3 regions of the Paenibacillus rhizoryzae genome follow, and region 1 is predicted to be linked to each of the others. Evidence: riboswitches for the same ligand, from Rfam matches in the RefSeq annotation. Region 1 holds a riboswitch; each other region holds the start of a gene.
What was found. Region 1 has a riboswitch for ZMP and ZTP ahead of AC6ESO_RS25000 (IMP cyclohydrolase). Riboswitches for the same ligand answer to the same signal wherever they lie in the genome.
Positions count from the first base shown of each region.

Region 2: another riboswitch for ZMP and ZTP. It lies ahead of AC6ESO_RS16645 (bifunctional 5,10-methylenetetrahydrofolate dehydrogenase/5,10-methenyltetrahydrofolate cyclohydrolase); the one in region 1 lies ahead of AC6ESO_RS25000 (IMP cyclohydrolase).
Region 3: another riboswitch for ZMP and ZTP. It lies ahead of rpiB (ribose 5-phosphate isomerase B); the one in region 1 lies ahead of AC6ESO_RS25000 (IMP cyclohydrolase).

Region 1 is NZ_JCAALT010000010.1:2,161-5,433, forward strand. Features, by position in the region: gene AC6ESO_RS24995 (alpha-L-rhamnosidase-related protein) at 1-1,811, shown strand, start outside; ZMP/ZTP riboswitch at 1,874-1,950, shown strand; gene AC6ESO_RS25000 (IMP cyclohydrolase) at 2,008-2,712, shown strand; partial or broken gene AC6ESO_RS25005 (xanthine phosphoribosyltransferase) at 2,806-3,273, shown strand, end outside.
Region 2 is NZ_JCAALT010000005.1:239,681-242,953, forward strand. Features, by position in the region: gene AC6ESO_RS16640 (glycerol-3-phosphate dehydrogenase/oxidase) at 1-944, opposite strand, end outside; ZMP/ZTP riboswitch at 1,081-1,166, shown strand; gene AC6ESO_RS16645 (bifunctional 5,10-methylenetetrahydrofolate dehydrogenase/5,10-methenyltetrahydrofolate cyclohydrolase) at 1,266-2,135, shown strand; gene AC6ESO_RS16650 (cyclodeaminase/cyclohydrolase family protein) at 2,132-2,761, shown strand; gene AC6ESO_RS16655 (sensor histidine kinase) at 2,789-3,273, opposite strand, start outside.
Region 3 is NZ_JCAALT010000008.1:164,101-167,373, reverse strand. Features, by position in the region: gene AC6ESO_RS23145 (manganese efflux pump) at 1-551, shown strand, start outside; gene AC6ESO_RS23140 (low molecular weight protein arginine phosphatase) at 663-1,238, shown strand; ZMP/ZTP riboswitch at 1,368-1,450, shown strand; gene rpiB (ribose 5-phosphate isomerase B) at 1,567-2,034, shown strand; gene AC6ESO_RS23130 (TIGR01440 family protein) at 2,050-2,658, shown strand; gene glyA (serine hydroxymethyltransferase) at 2,691-3,273, shown strand, end outside.

The DNA.
Region 1 (3,273 bases):
AGGGAGAGGGATTGTGGCTTACAACGGAGGCGGAGAGCTGGCAGGCGGATGATTCGGCTGCTGCGCAAATATGCTTATTAGGCGAAGAGCCATTCGGAGATTTAGAGAACAGCCCGGCAGCTTTCGTAGCAGGCGGTTTCGGAGATATTACGGCCTACGATCTGGATAATGTCATCGTGCAGGACCTGTTCGCGATAGAGGCAGCGGTATCGGGCGACGGTAAAGTCAGTCTCAGCGGCGCACATGGACAGGATGGATCCGTGGTCAAACCGGAGCAGGAGCAGTTAGAGCTGTTTTACCATCTGCGGAAGCAGAATGAGTGGAAAGCGATGAGACAGCTGCAAATGGAGATGGACCTGAGCACAGCTTCAAGAGTGACTGTCGATCTGCTAGCGGAGCATAACTGCCGATTTATCGTCTCCAACTCAGGTGACGAGCCGGTGAAGCTGTTATGGAATGGTGCTGAATCGACCATGGAGCTTGCGCATTACGACGGTTGTATTACGGAATGGCTCGTTGTTCCTCCGGGAGAAACGGTCTGTACGCTTCCACAGGGCTGTCGTTATATACAGTTGTATGTACTGGGCGAACCAGAGCAGTCTTTTGAACTGAAGCTGAGGTTCCAGACGGTGCACGTAGCGCTGCGCCAAGCTGGGAAACTGCAAAGCGATAATGAGGAGCTAAATCAAATCTTTGAGGTTTCCGCGCATACGAGCCGGATATGTCATCAAATTGGGCTGTGGGACGGGATTAAGCGGGATCGGCTGAACTGGACCTTTGATTTCTATCTGGCGGCAAAATCCTGTTACTTCTTATGGGACGATACGAAGGTTATCCGCCGCGCGGTGCGTGAGCTGGGAGAAGGTACGCCGAGCGGGCATTGGATGAACAGTATTTGTGAATATACGCTGTGGTGGATGAAGACGGTAACGGAGTATTATTTTCAGACGGGCGATAAGGAATTTGTGCTGGAGCTGAAGGAGCCGATGCACCGCCATATGAAATGGGTGCTTGAGAATACGAGGCCAGGTGAAGGGCTCCTCATCCAAGACGGCATTCTGATTGAATGGGTACCGCTGACCAACGAGGAGAAGGTTATTGCGCTGCAAGCAATCTATGCATTGACGCATGCCGACTTGGTGAAATTGGCAGCCGAATTACCTGAGCTGGAGCTGGCGCCGCTGCTCGATTGGCCGATGCGGGCACTGAGCTCCGAGGATTTTATGAAAGAGCCTTACGCTCTGGCAGTTAAAGTGCTCGGTATTGCAAGCGGTTATGTGAGTGCTGATGCAGCCGTAGCCTTCTTGGACGAATATGAGTTGATGGATCCGATCACGCCGTTGTCGGCGTTCCAACTGGCAGAGTGTTATTCCCGGTTTGGGAAACATGAGCGAGCGTATGAGGTGATCTCGATCGTATGGGGCGGAATGCTCGATCACGGGGCGACGACCTTCTGGGAAGCTTACTCGCACGGGGAAGGAAATGGAGGGCGCGATTTTCACGATGCTCTCACCACGTATACAGCTTACGGCTCCTATCGGATGAGCTTATGCCATGCCTGGTCCAGCACGCCTGTGAAATGGATAGGCGAAGTTGTTCTCGGTGTTCAGTCGCTTGAGCCTGGTTACAAAACAGTGATGGTCTCGCCAAATCCGGTCGGCGGCATTCGCGCTTGCAGCGGTACGGTCAACACTCCGTTTGGTGATCTCCATGTGAAGTGGTATGTGGACGATAGCGGCAAGGTGTGTACGAGTGTCATTGCACCTCCCGGCGTTCAGGTCGTGGAATTGAGCGAGCATAAGGTCGTATGAACAAGCTTGCAGAATAATAGTTGATTTATAGGGCTTAATTCGGTATTGTGAGAGTAATTTAGCAGTCTGTATGTAACTGGCGTACATGGGCAACCATGAGGGAGCATATAGATACGAGCCGTACGCCTGGGCAGAGGTAGGGGGAGCTTACGAGTTCTCCTTGCCTCTTTTTGTATTCGGAGAGGAGCGAGTGTGAGTGAAGTCCTATCAACAGGAGTTGTTTGAGAAGCCTTATCCGGGGAGAACCTTGATTGCAGGCATGACACCTTCCGGGTCGCATTACGTGCAGGTGTATTGGATTATGGGGCGCAGCGTGAACAGCCGCAATCGGGTTTTTGAGCAGGATGGCATGTATGTCAGGAATAAGGCATTCGATCCGGCGTTGATGGAAGATCCTTCGCTTATTATTTATTATCCGATCCGCCACTGGGAGGATGCGCACATTGTCTCTAACGGTGACCAGACGGATACCATCTATGAGGGCTTACAGCTTCGGCAGACTTTCGAGCAAGCGTTGATGAACCGAGAGTTCGAGCCGGATGCGCCGCATTTTACACCGAGGATCTCTGCCGTTATCTATGCGGATGTGAAGCAGTATGAATTGTCGATTCTCAAAACGTATGACAACGACCCTTCGGTTTGCTTGCGTAGTCGGTATCATTTCAGCCGGTTTAAGCAGGGGACGGGACACTGCATACATACCTACGAATCGGAACGGGATGGCGTATTGAAGCCGTTTAAAGGCGATCCGTTCGAAGTGCCGTTATTCGATTCCATTGAAGAAACCGCCGATTTCTATTGGGAGGGAATCAACCCGGATAACCGAATTTCGCTGCTGGTTAAATCGATTAGCGTGGAGGATCAAACGATTAATTACGCTTTTAGAAATAAGCATGTGTGAGGGGCTGGCAGGATTAGGTCGGTTAATCGGGGAATACTGAAGCATTAGATTGCTGGTTAAAGCGGAAATGGGAACAAGGGGTGTATGAGTGCTGTGGAGCTTCTTAAGCAGAAAATAAGGCAAGAAGGCATCGTGCTGGATGGCGGCGTGTTAAAGGTAGATACGTTTCTGAATCATCAAGTGGATGCATAGCTGATGCTTGCGATCGGAAAAGCTTTTGCCGAGCTGTTTCGCGAGAGCGGTGTAACGAAGATCATGACAATCGAGTCTTCGGGCATTGCACCGGCAGTGCTGACCGCACTTCAGCTTGGCGTGCCGATGGTGTTCGGACGTAAACGCAAATCGCTGACGCTTCGGGATGACCTGTACACGGAGAAGGTATACTCATTTACGAAACAAGAGGAGAGCGAAGTCACGATATCGAGAAAGTTCCTCGCACCGAATGATCGCGTGCTGATTATTGATGATTTTCTCGCTCATGGGGAAGCTGCGCTTGGTATGGCGCGAATCGTTCAGCAAGCCGGGGCAGAGGTAGCCGGCATGGGGATCGTGATCGAGAAG
Region 2 (3,273 bases), on a different contig from region 1:
TAATCGCGGTCCGCGCGCGTGGTGACAACTGAACCGGGATCGCCGTGATAGAACGTATCCGTCGTCCCGATATAGGTTTTGCCGTCCCGCGGGATGATGAAGATCATCCGCCCATCCGGTACATCGATATAAACCGCCTGCTGTACCGGCAGTCGCTCACCATCCACAACCAAATGAACGCCTTTTGTAAGCAGGAGCCTTTTGCCCGTCACTTCGCCGTCCAGCTTGCGCACATGGTCAACCCAAGGTCCTGCCGCATTCACGATCTTCCGCGCATAGACATCATAACGTTTGCCGCTGCGTACGTCCGCAATCCGAGCGCCGCACACTACGCCGTCCCGATACAGCATCTCTTCGACTTTGGCATAATTCACAATCTCCGCGCCATGCCGATGCGCCGTCTTCATCACCTCAAGCGTCAGCCGCGCATCGTCGGTCCGATACTCATAATAGTAGCCCGAACCCCGCAAGCCATCCCGCTTCAGCAGCGGCTCCAGGGCTTCCGTTTGCTCGCGCCGATACATTTTACGCCGCTCCGCACGTTTGACGCCTGCAAGCCTGTCATAAATATATAACCCAATGGCCGATGCCAGATATCCGTAGGTACCGCCCTTGTAGACCGGCATCAGCATCGGCGTCGGCGTCACGACATGAGGCGCATGCTTGTGCAGCAGCGCCCGTTCGCGACCAACCTCGGCTACCAATTTGACCTCGCCTTGCTTCAAATATCTCAGACCGCCATGCACCAGCTTGGTCGAGCGGCTGCTCGTACCTTGCGCAAAATCGCCCATTTCCACAAGACCTGTCCGAAGACCGCGCCGCGACGCATCCCATGCAATGCCGGCCCCCGTTATGCCGCCCCCGATGATGAGCACATCGAGCAGCTCCGATGACATTCGCTCTAGACGCGCTGCCCGGTGCTCCACCGAGAAAGATTCGCCCATGCCGTTCATTCCTCCTTTAGCAAAAGAAGCATTTTCCCCAAACCTTTGGCCTTTTATTTACAGTATAAGCGTATAAGGAATTTCATTCCAACTGACCTGTTCAAAGCGCCCCCAACATGCTACACTCTAGGAAAATAACGCTGCATGCAACTGGCGAAATCAGTGGAATGAACCACGAGGGAGCATGCGGATCGAAATTTACCGTTCGCCTGGGGAGAAGTATTTGCGGCTGGCTATGTCTGAGGACTAGCCTGCTTGCGAATGCTTTTTTTCGTTTCTGATCGTGCTTTCTATTATTGCAGGTGAAGGAGAAGATCGCTTATGGCCATTGTACTGAAAGCGAAGGAAGCAGCGGAGCTTGTGTATTCGGAAATAACGGCCCGCGTAGAGGAATGGAAAGAGAATGGAAAGCAGCCGTCTCTGGCGACACTACTAGTTGAGGGCGATCCTGCCTCCGCCTACTATGCCCGTTCCAAGCAAAAGATTGCCGAGAAGCTAGGCATCTCGTTCCAGCTCCATGCTTTCGCGAATGATGTCTCGGAAGAGGAATTGAAGCGCATCATCACCGCGCTTAATGAGGATGAAGACGTTCATGGCATCATGCTTGAGCTGCCATTACCCGCGCATCTATCGGCTCCTGCAATTGAAGCTTGCATAGCCCCTGCCAAAGATATCGACGGCGTCACTCCCTCCAATAAACTGGCGGTATACACCGGCAATGACACAGGGCTGTACCCTGCAACGCCGCAAGCCTGCATCGGGTTACTCAAGCATTACGGCTACAAATTAGAAGGACGTAACGTGACTTTAGTAGGCAGAGGACATACAGTCGGACTTCCGCTGTTTCATCTCCTTCAGCGCGAGCACGCTACCGTGACCGTATGCCATTCCAGGACGCCTGAACTGTCCGCTCATCTGGAACATGCGGAAATCGCCATCGTAGCGGTTGGCAAACCGAATACGATTACGAAGGAACTGGTACATTCCGGCTTAACCGTCATCGACGCGGGCATTAACGAGCTTGCAGATGGCTCGATCACCGGAGATGCCGCTTCGGATCTAGTCGATGTGGCAGCGGCTGTCTCGCCGGTTCCGGGGGGAGTCGGTACGTTAACGACCGCGGTCTTATTTCGCAATCTGATGAAAGCGATCGATATCCAAATGTCGCAAGGAGATGTGAGGCCACGATGACAACTGTTACGTGGGATGATTCTATTCGTCGTTTCTTAGAGAAGGCAGCTAGTGCCGACCCGACACCGGGCGGCGGAAGTGCCGCCGCTCTTGCCGCAGCGCTCGGCACGGCCATGACCGCGATGGCGGCCCATCTCTCGCAAGGGGAGAAGTACGCCGATGCTCAGCTTCAAGTTAACGCTGCATTGAACGAGATGCAGCGCCTTTCCACCGCATGCGAATCATTGCTCGCCGATGACATTTCGGCTTTTGACGGTTATATGCATGCACTGAAGCTGCCCAAACAGAATGAGTCTGAGAAGGCTGTTCGCCAAGAGGCACTGCATAATGCGACCATTGCCTCCATTGAAGCTCCGCTTCGGCTAATGGAGGTATGCAGAGCGGCGCTGCATTCGACGCTGAGCATCGCTTCCTGCACGAACGCGCATGTCATCTCTGACCTCGGTATCGGCGCTTTGCTCCTAGGAGCTGCTGCGCAATCTGCGCTCTTAACGGTGGAGATCAATCTAGCCGCTCTGAAGGATGAGGGAATTAAAGCTCATTATGCGACGAAGCGCACCGCTCTCATCGCTGAAATCGAACAACTCAAAAACCGGACATTAGCTGTCGTTCGCGACAGAATCTAATGTCCGGTTCCTTATCCCTTTATAGCTTCACGCCGCTCTCTGCACCCTTACGCTGAAGCGAACTCCTTCCGCCGTATTGGCGATGCTGTATTCCGCGCCGTGAGCATCAAGCACTTTACTTACGATATAGAGACCAAGTCCGCTGCCGCCGGTTGAGCGGCTGCGCGACTGCTCCGCCCGGTAGAACGGCTCGAACAATCGAGGCAGCTTCGATTCCTCCACCTGCACGCCGGTGTTCAGCACTTCCAGCCTATACCACGAACGATGATTGCGCTGCTCATTGGCGGCAGGCTCTTCCTCCGATAACCGAATAACAACCCGCTCTGCATCCCCGGAATATTGAACGGCATTCGTAATGATGTTCGCTACCGCCTTCGACATGAGCCGTTCATCGGCCGTGATCATCGCTTCCTCTGGAAGCTCGACCTCCAGTTTCATATGTTTGACATCTGCTAAATAGCTCATATTGTTCATCGATTCCCGCACCAATTCCGTCAGATCCACCTTGCGCA
Region 3 (3,273 bases), on a different contig from region 1:
CGGGCATGCATGCCGGACAATTGCTGACGCTGCTGATTATCGCTATGGCACTGGGGATGGATGCTTTTTCGCTGGGTGTCGGCATCGGGCTCAAAGGCATTCGGCTGATGGATATAGCAAAGCTTAGCGCGATCATTGCGCTTTTTCACACGATTATGCCGCTCATGGGCATCTTTACGGGCAAATATGTCAGTACGCTGCTTGGCGGCGTTGCGACGACTGCGGCTGGTGCGCTGCTGCTCCTCCTCGGCGGGCATATGATTTATAGCTCGCTGCGCGGCGATGCCGTGGAGTCGATCGATTACCGCAGCTCGTGGGGGATGCTATTGTTCGCACTCGGCGTGAGCATCGACTCTTTTTCCGTCGGGATCTCTCTTGGCATGTTCGATACGGACATGCTGCTGACGGTACTGCTGTTCGGCGTTGCCGGCGGGATGATGTCCGTATTTGGGCTGCTGCTCGGCCGTAAAGTGGGTACAAGTCTCGGCGGCTACGGGGAAGCGTGCGGCGGCGTGATCCTATTCACATTCGGATTGCTGTTCCTGTTCTAACAGATCAGCAACATATGCCCTTTATCTTTTATCAATAACAATAACAATTTCAATTTCATAACCTATAGATCAATCACCAAACCCACACCTACGAAAAGGAGTGTATCAATCGTGAAACGGATTCTATTCGTGTGCACCGGCAATACATGCCGTTCACCAATGGCTGAAGCGCTGCTTCGGGCGATGTCCCAGCAAAGGGGCATGCAGCTCGATATTCGTTCCGCAGGCGTGTCCACGATCGATGGACTGCCTGTTTCCAATCATGCGCGTACGGCGCTGTCCAAACGCGATATTGCGCATAACGGCACCTCAAAAGCGCTGGAAGGCGGCTCGATTGCGTGGGCTGATCTTATTTTGACAATGACCGCCAGCCATAAGAGGCAGCTGCTGCAGCATTTTCCGGCTGCCGTGGACAAGACGCATACGCTGCTCGAGTTCGTGAACACGGATCCCAAAGTACTGGCTGACATCGCGGAGCTGGAGGGGCTTTATTCGAGCTGGCAGATCAAGCAAGCGCTTGGTCAGCCGATGACGGCGCAGGAGCGGTCAAGGCTGCTTCAGCTGGAGCAGCAGATCCCAAGCTTCGATGTAGCGGATCCTTTCGGCGGTTCGCTGGCGGTTTATGAGCAGAGCGCGACCCAAATCGAAGCCGCATTAAATCGACTTCTTGATCGCCTGAACGGATAAGAAGTAGAGGGATCGCAGTAATTTTCTTGCTCTTCACCTCTCCCTTTGCCAAAGGATGGCAAGCGCCGTTTCTTCCGGCAACGATTGATTTTGACACTAAAATCCGTTATGATAAAAGCAACTAAAGACGGTTTCCGATGTAACTGGCGACGAAAGTGGGTTAAACCACGGTGGAGCATCGGATCATACGGCCGGTCGCCTGGGCAAAGAGCAGCGTGCGTAAGCATGCTTGCTCTTTTTTCGTCTTTTTCGGCGAAATCAGGTATACTAATGCCATTGTGAATCGACAATTTCCGCCATGTGCGGTCTTATTGGGAGGAAAATGGATATGAAAATCGCCATCGGCGCAGACCACGCGGGCTACCGCTTGAAAGATGAGCTAGTTCCGTTTATCAAATCGCTTGGTCACGACATTGAGGACGTAGGCTGCGATTGCGATCAATCCGTAGACTACCCGGATTATGCACTTCCGGTTGCTGAGCTTGTAGCGCAAGGCAAGGCAGAACGCGGCATTCTCATTTGCGGCACGGGAATCGGCATGTCCATCGCGGCTAACAAAGTCAAAGGCATTCGCTGCGCGCTGGTGCACGATATGTTCTCGGCTAAAGCAACCCGCGAGCACAACGACACCAACGTGCTGGCAATGGGCGAGCGCGTCATTGGCCCGGGCGTAGCCCAAGAGATTATCCGGATTTGGCTTGAGACACCGTTCTCCAATGGCGAGCGTCATATCGGCCGCGTGAGCAAAGTGATGAAGCTTGAAGCACAATACGCCGATGCGGCGAAATCCGAGTAAGGGGCGTATCCAGTGATGAGCGACCACGGAATAAGCAACATGGACTCGGCACAGCTGACCAAGGATGTAGAAACCGTAGTCCGCGAGCTGGCAGCCGCGTCGGGCATTCGTCAGGGACAGCTGCTTGTAATCGGCGTGTCGACCAGCGAGGTGCTCGGCGAGCGGATCGGTACATCAGGCACGCTGGAAACGGCAGCCGCGATCTACGCGGGGGTCGAGAAGGTACGGCAAGAATTGCAGTTTTATCCCGTTTATCAGTGCTGTGAACATCTGAACAGGGCACTCGTGATGGAACGGGAAGCCGCTGAACGATACGGCCTAGACCTTGTTTCGGCGGTCCCTGTGCGTAAAGCCGGCGGCTCGATGGCAGCCTACGCGTTCCAAACGCTGCAGGATGCTGTGCTGACCGAGACGGTTCAGGCACATGCGGGCATCGATATCGGCGACACCTTCATCGGCATGCATTTGAAGCGTGTTGCGGTGCCGGTGCGACCAACGATTCGAGCAATCGGATCCGCGCATTTGACGATGGCTTATACCCGTCCGAAGCTAATTGGCGGGGAACGTGCGGTTTACACGCGAGAAGCGGCAGGTCCGGCAACGGATGCCGGCACATGCGACTAATATACTTATTATCTTGAGGAGGACTCATCAACATGGAAAACCTACGTAAACAAGATCCCGAAATCATGAAAGCCCTTGGCCTTGAGCTGCAGCGCCAACGTGACAACATCGAACTGATCGCATCCGAGAACATCGTTTCCGAAGCGGTATTGGAAGCAATGGGTACGGTGCTGACGAACAAATACGCGGAAGGCTACCCGGGCAAACGTTACTACGGCGGCTGTGAGCATGTCGATATCGCGGAAGATATCGCACGCAACCGCGCCAAAGAATTGTTCGGTGCTGAGCACGCGAACGTGCAGCCTCACTCCGGCGCACAAGCAAACATGGCTGTTTACCTAGCGGCGCTAAACCCGGGCGACACGGTTCTTGGTATGAACCTGGCGCATGGCGGTCACTTGACGCACGGCAGCCCGGTTAATGCTTCAGGTCTTCTGTACAACTTCGTAGCTTACGGCGTTAACGAGAACACTTTTACAATCGACTATGCAGAAGTACGCAAACTGGCGTTCAAACACCGTCCGCGCATGATCGTTGCAGGCGCATCGGCTTACCCGCGCATCATCGATTTCGAAGAGCTTGGCCGCATTGCTAATGACGTAGGCGCATTGCTCT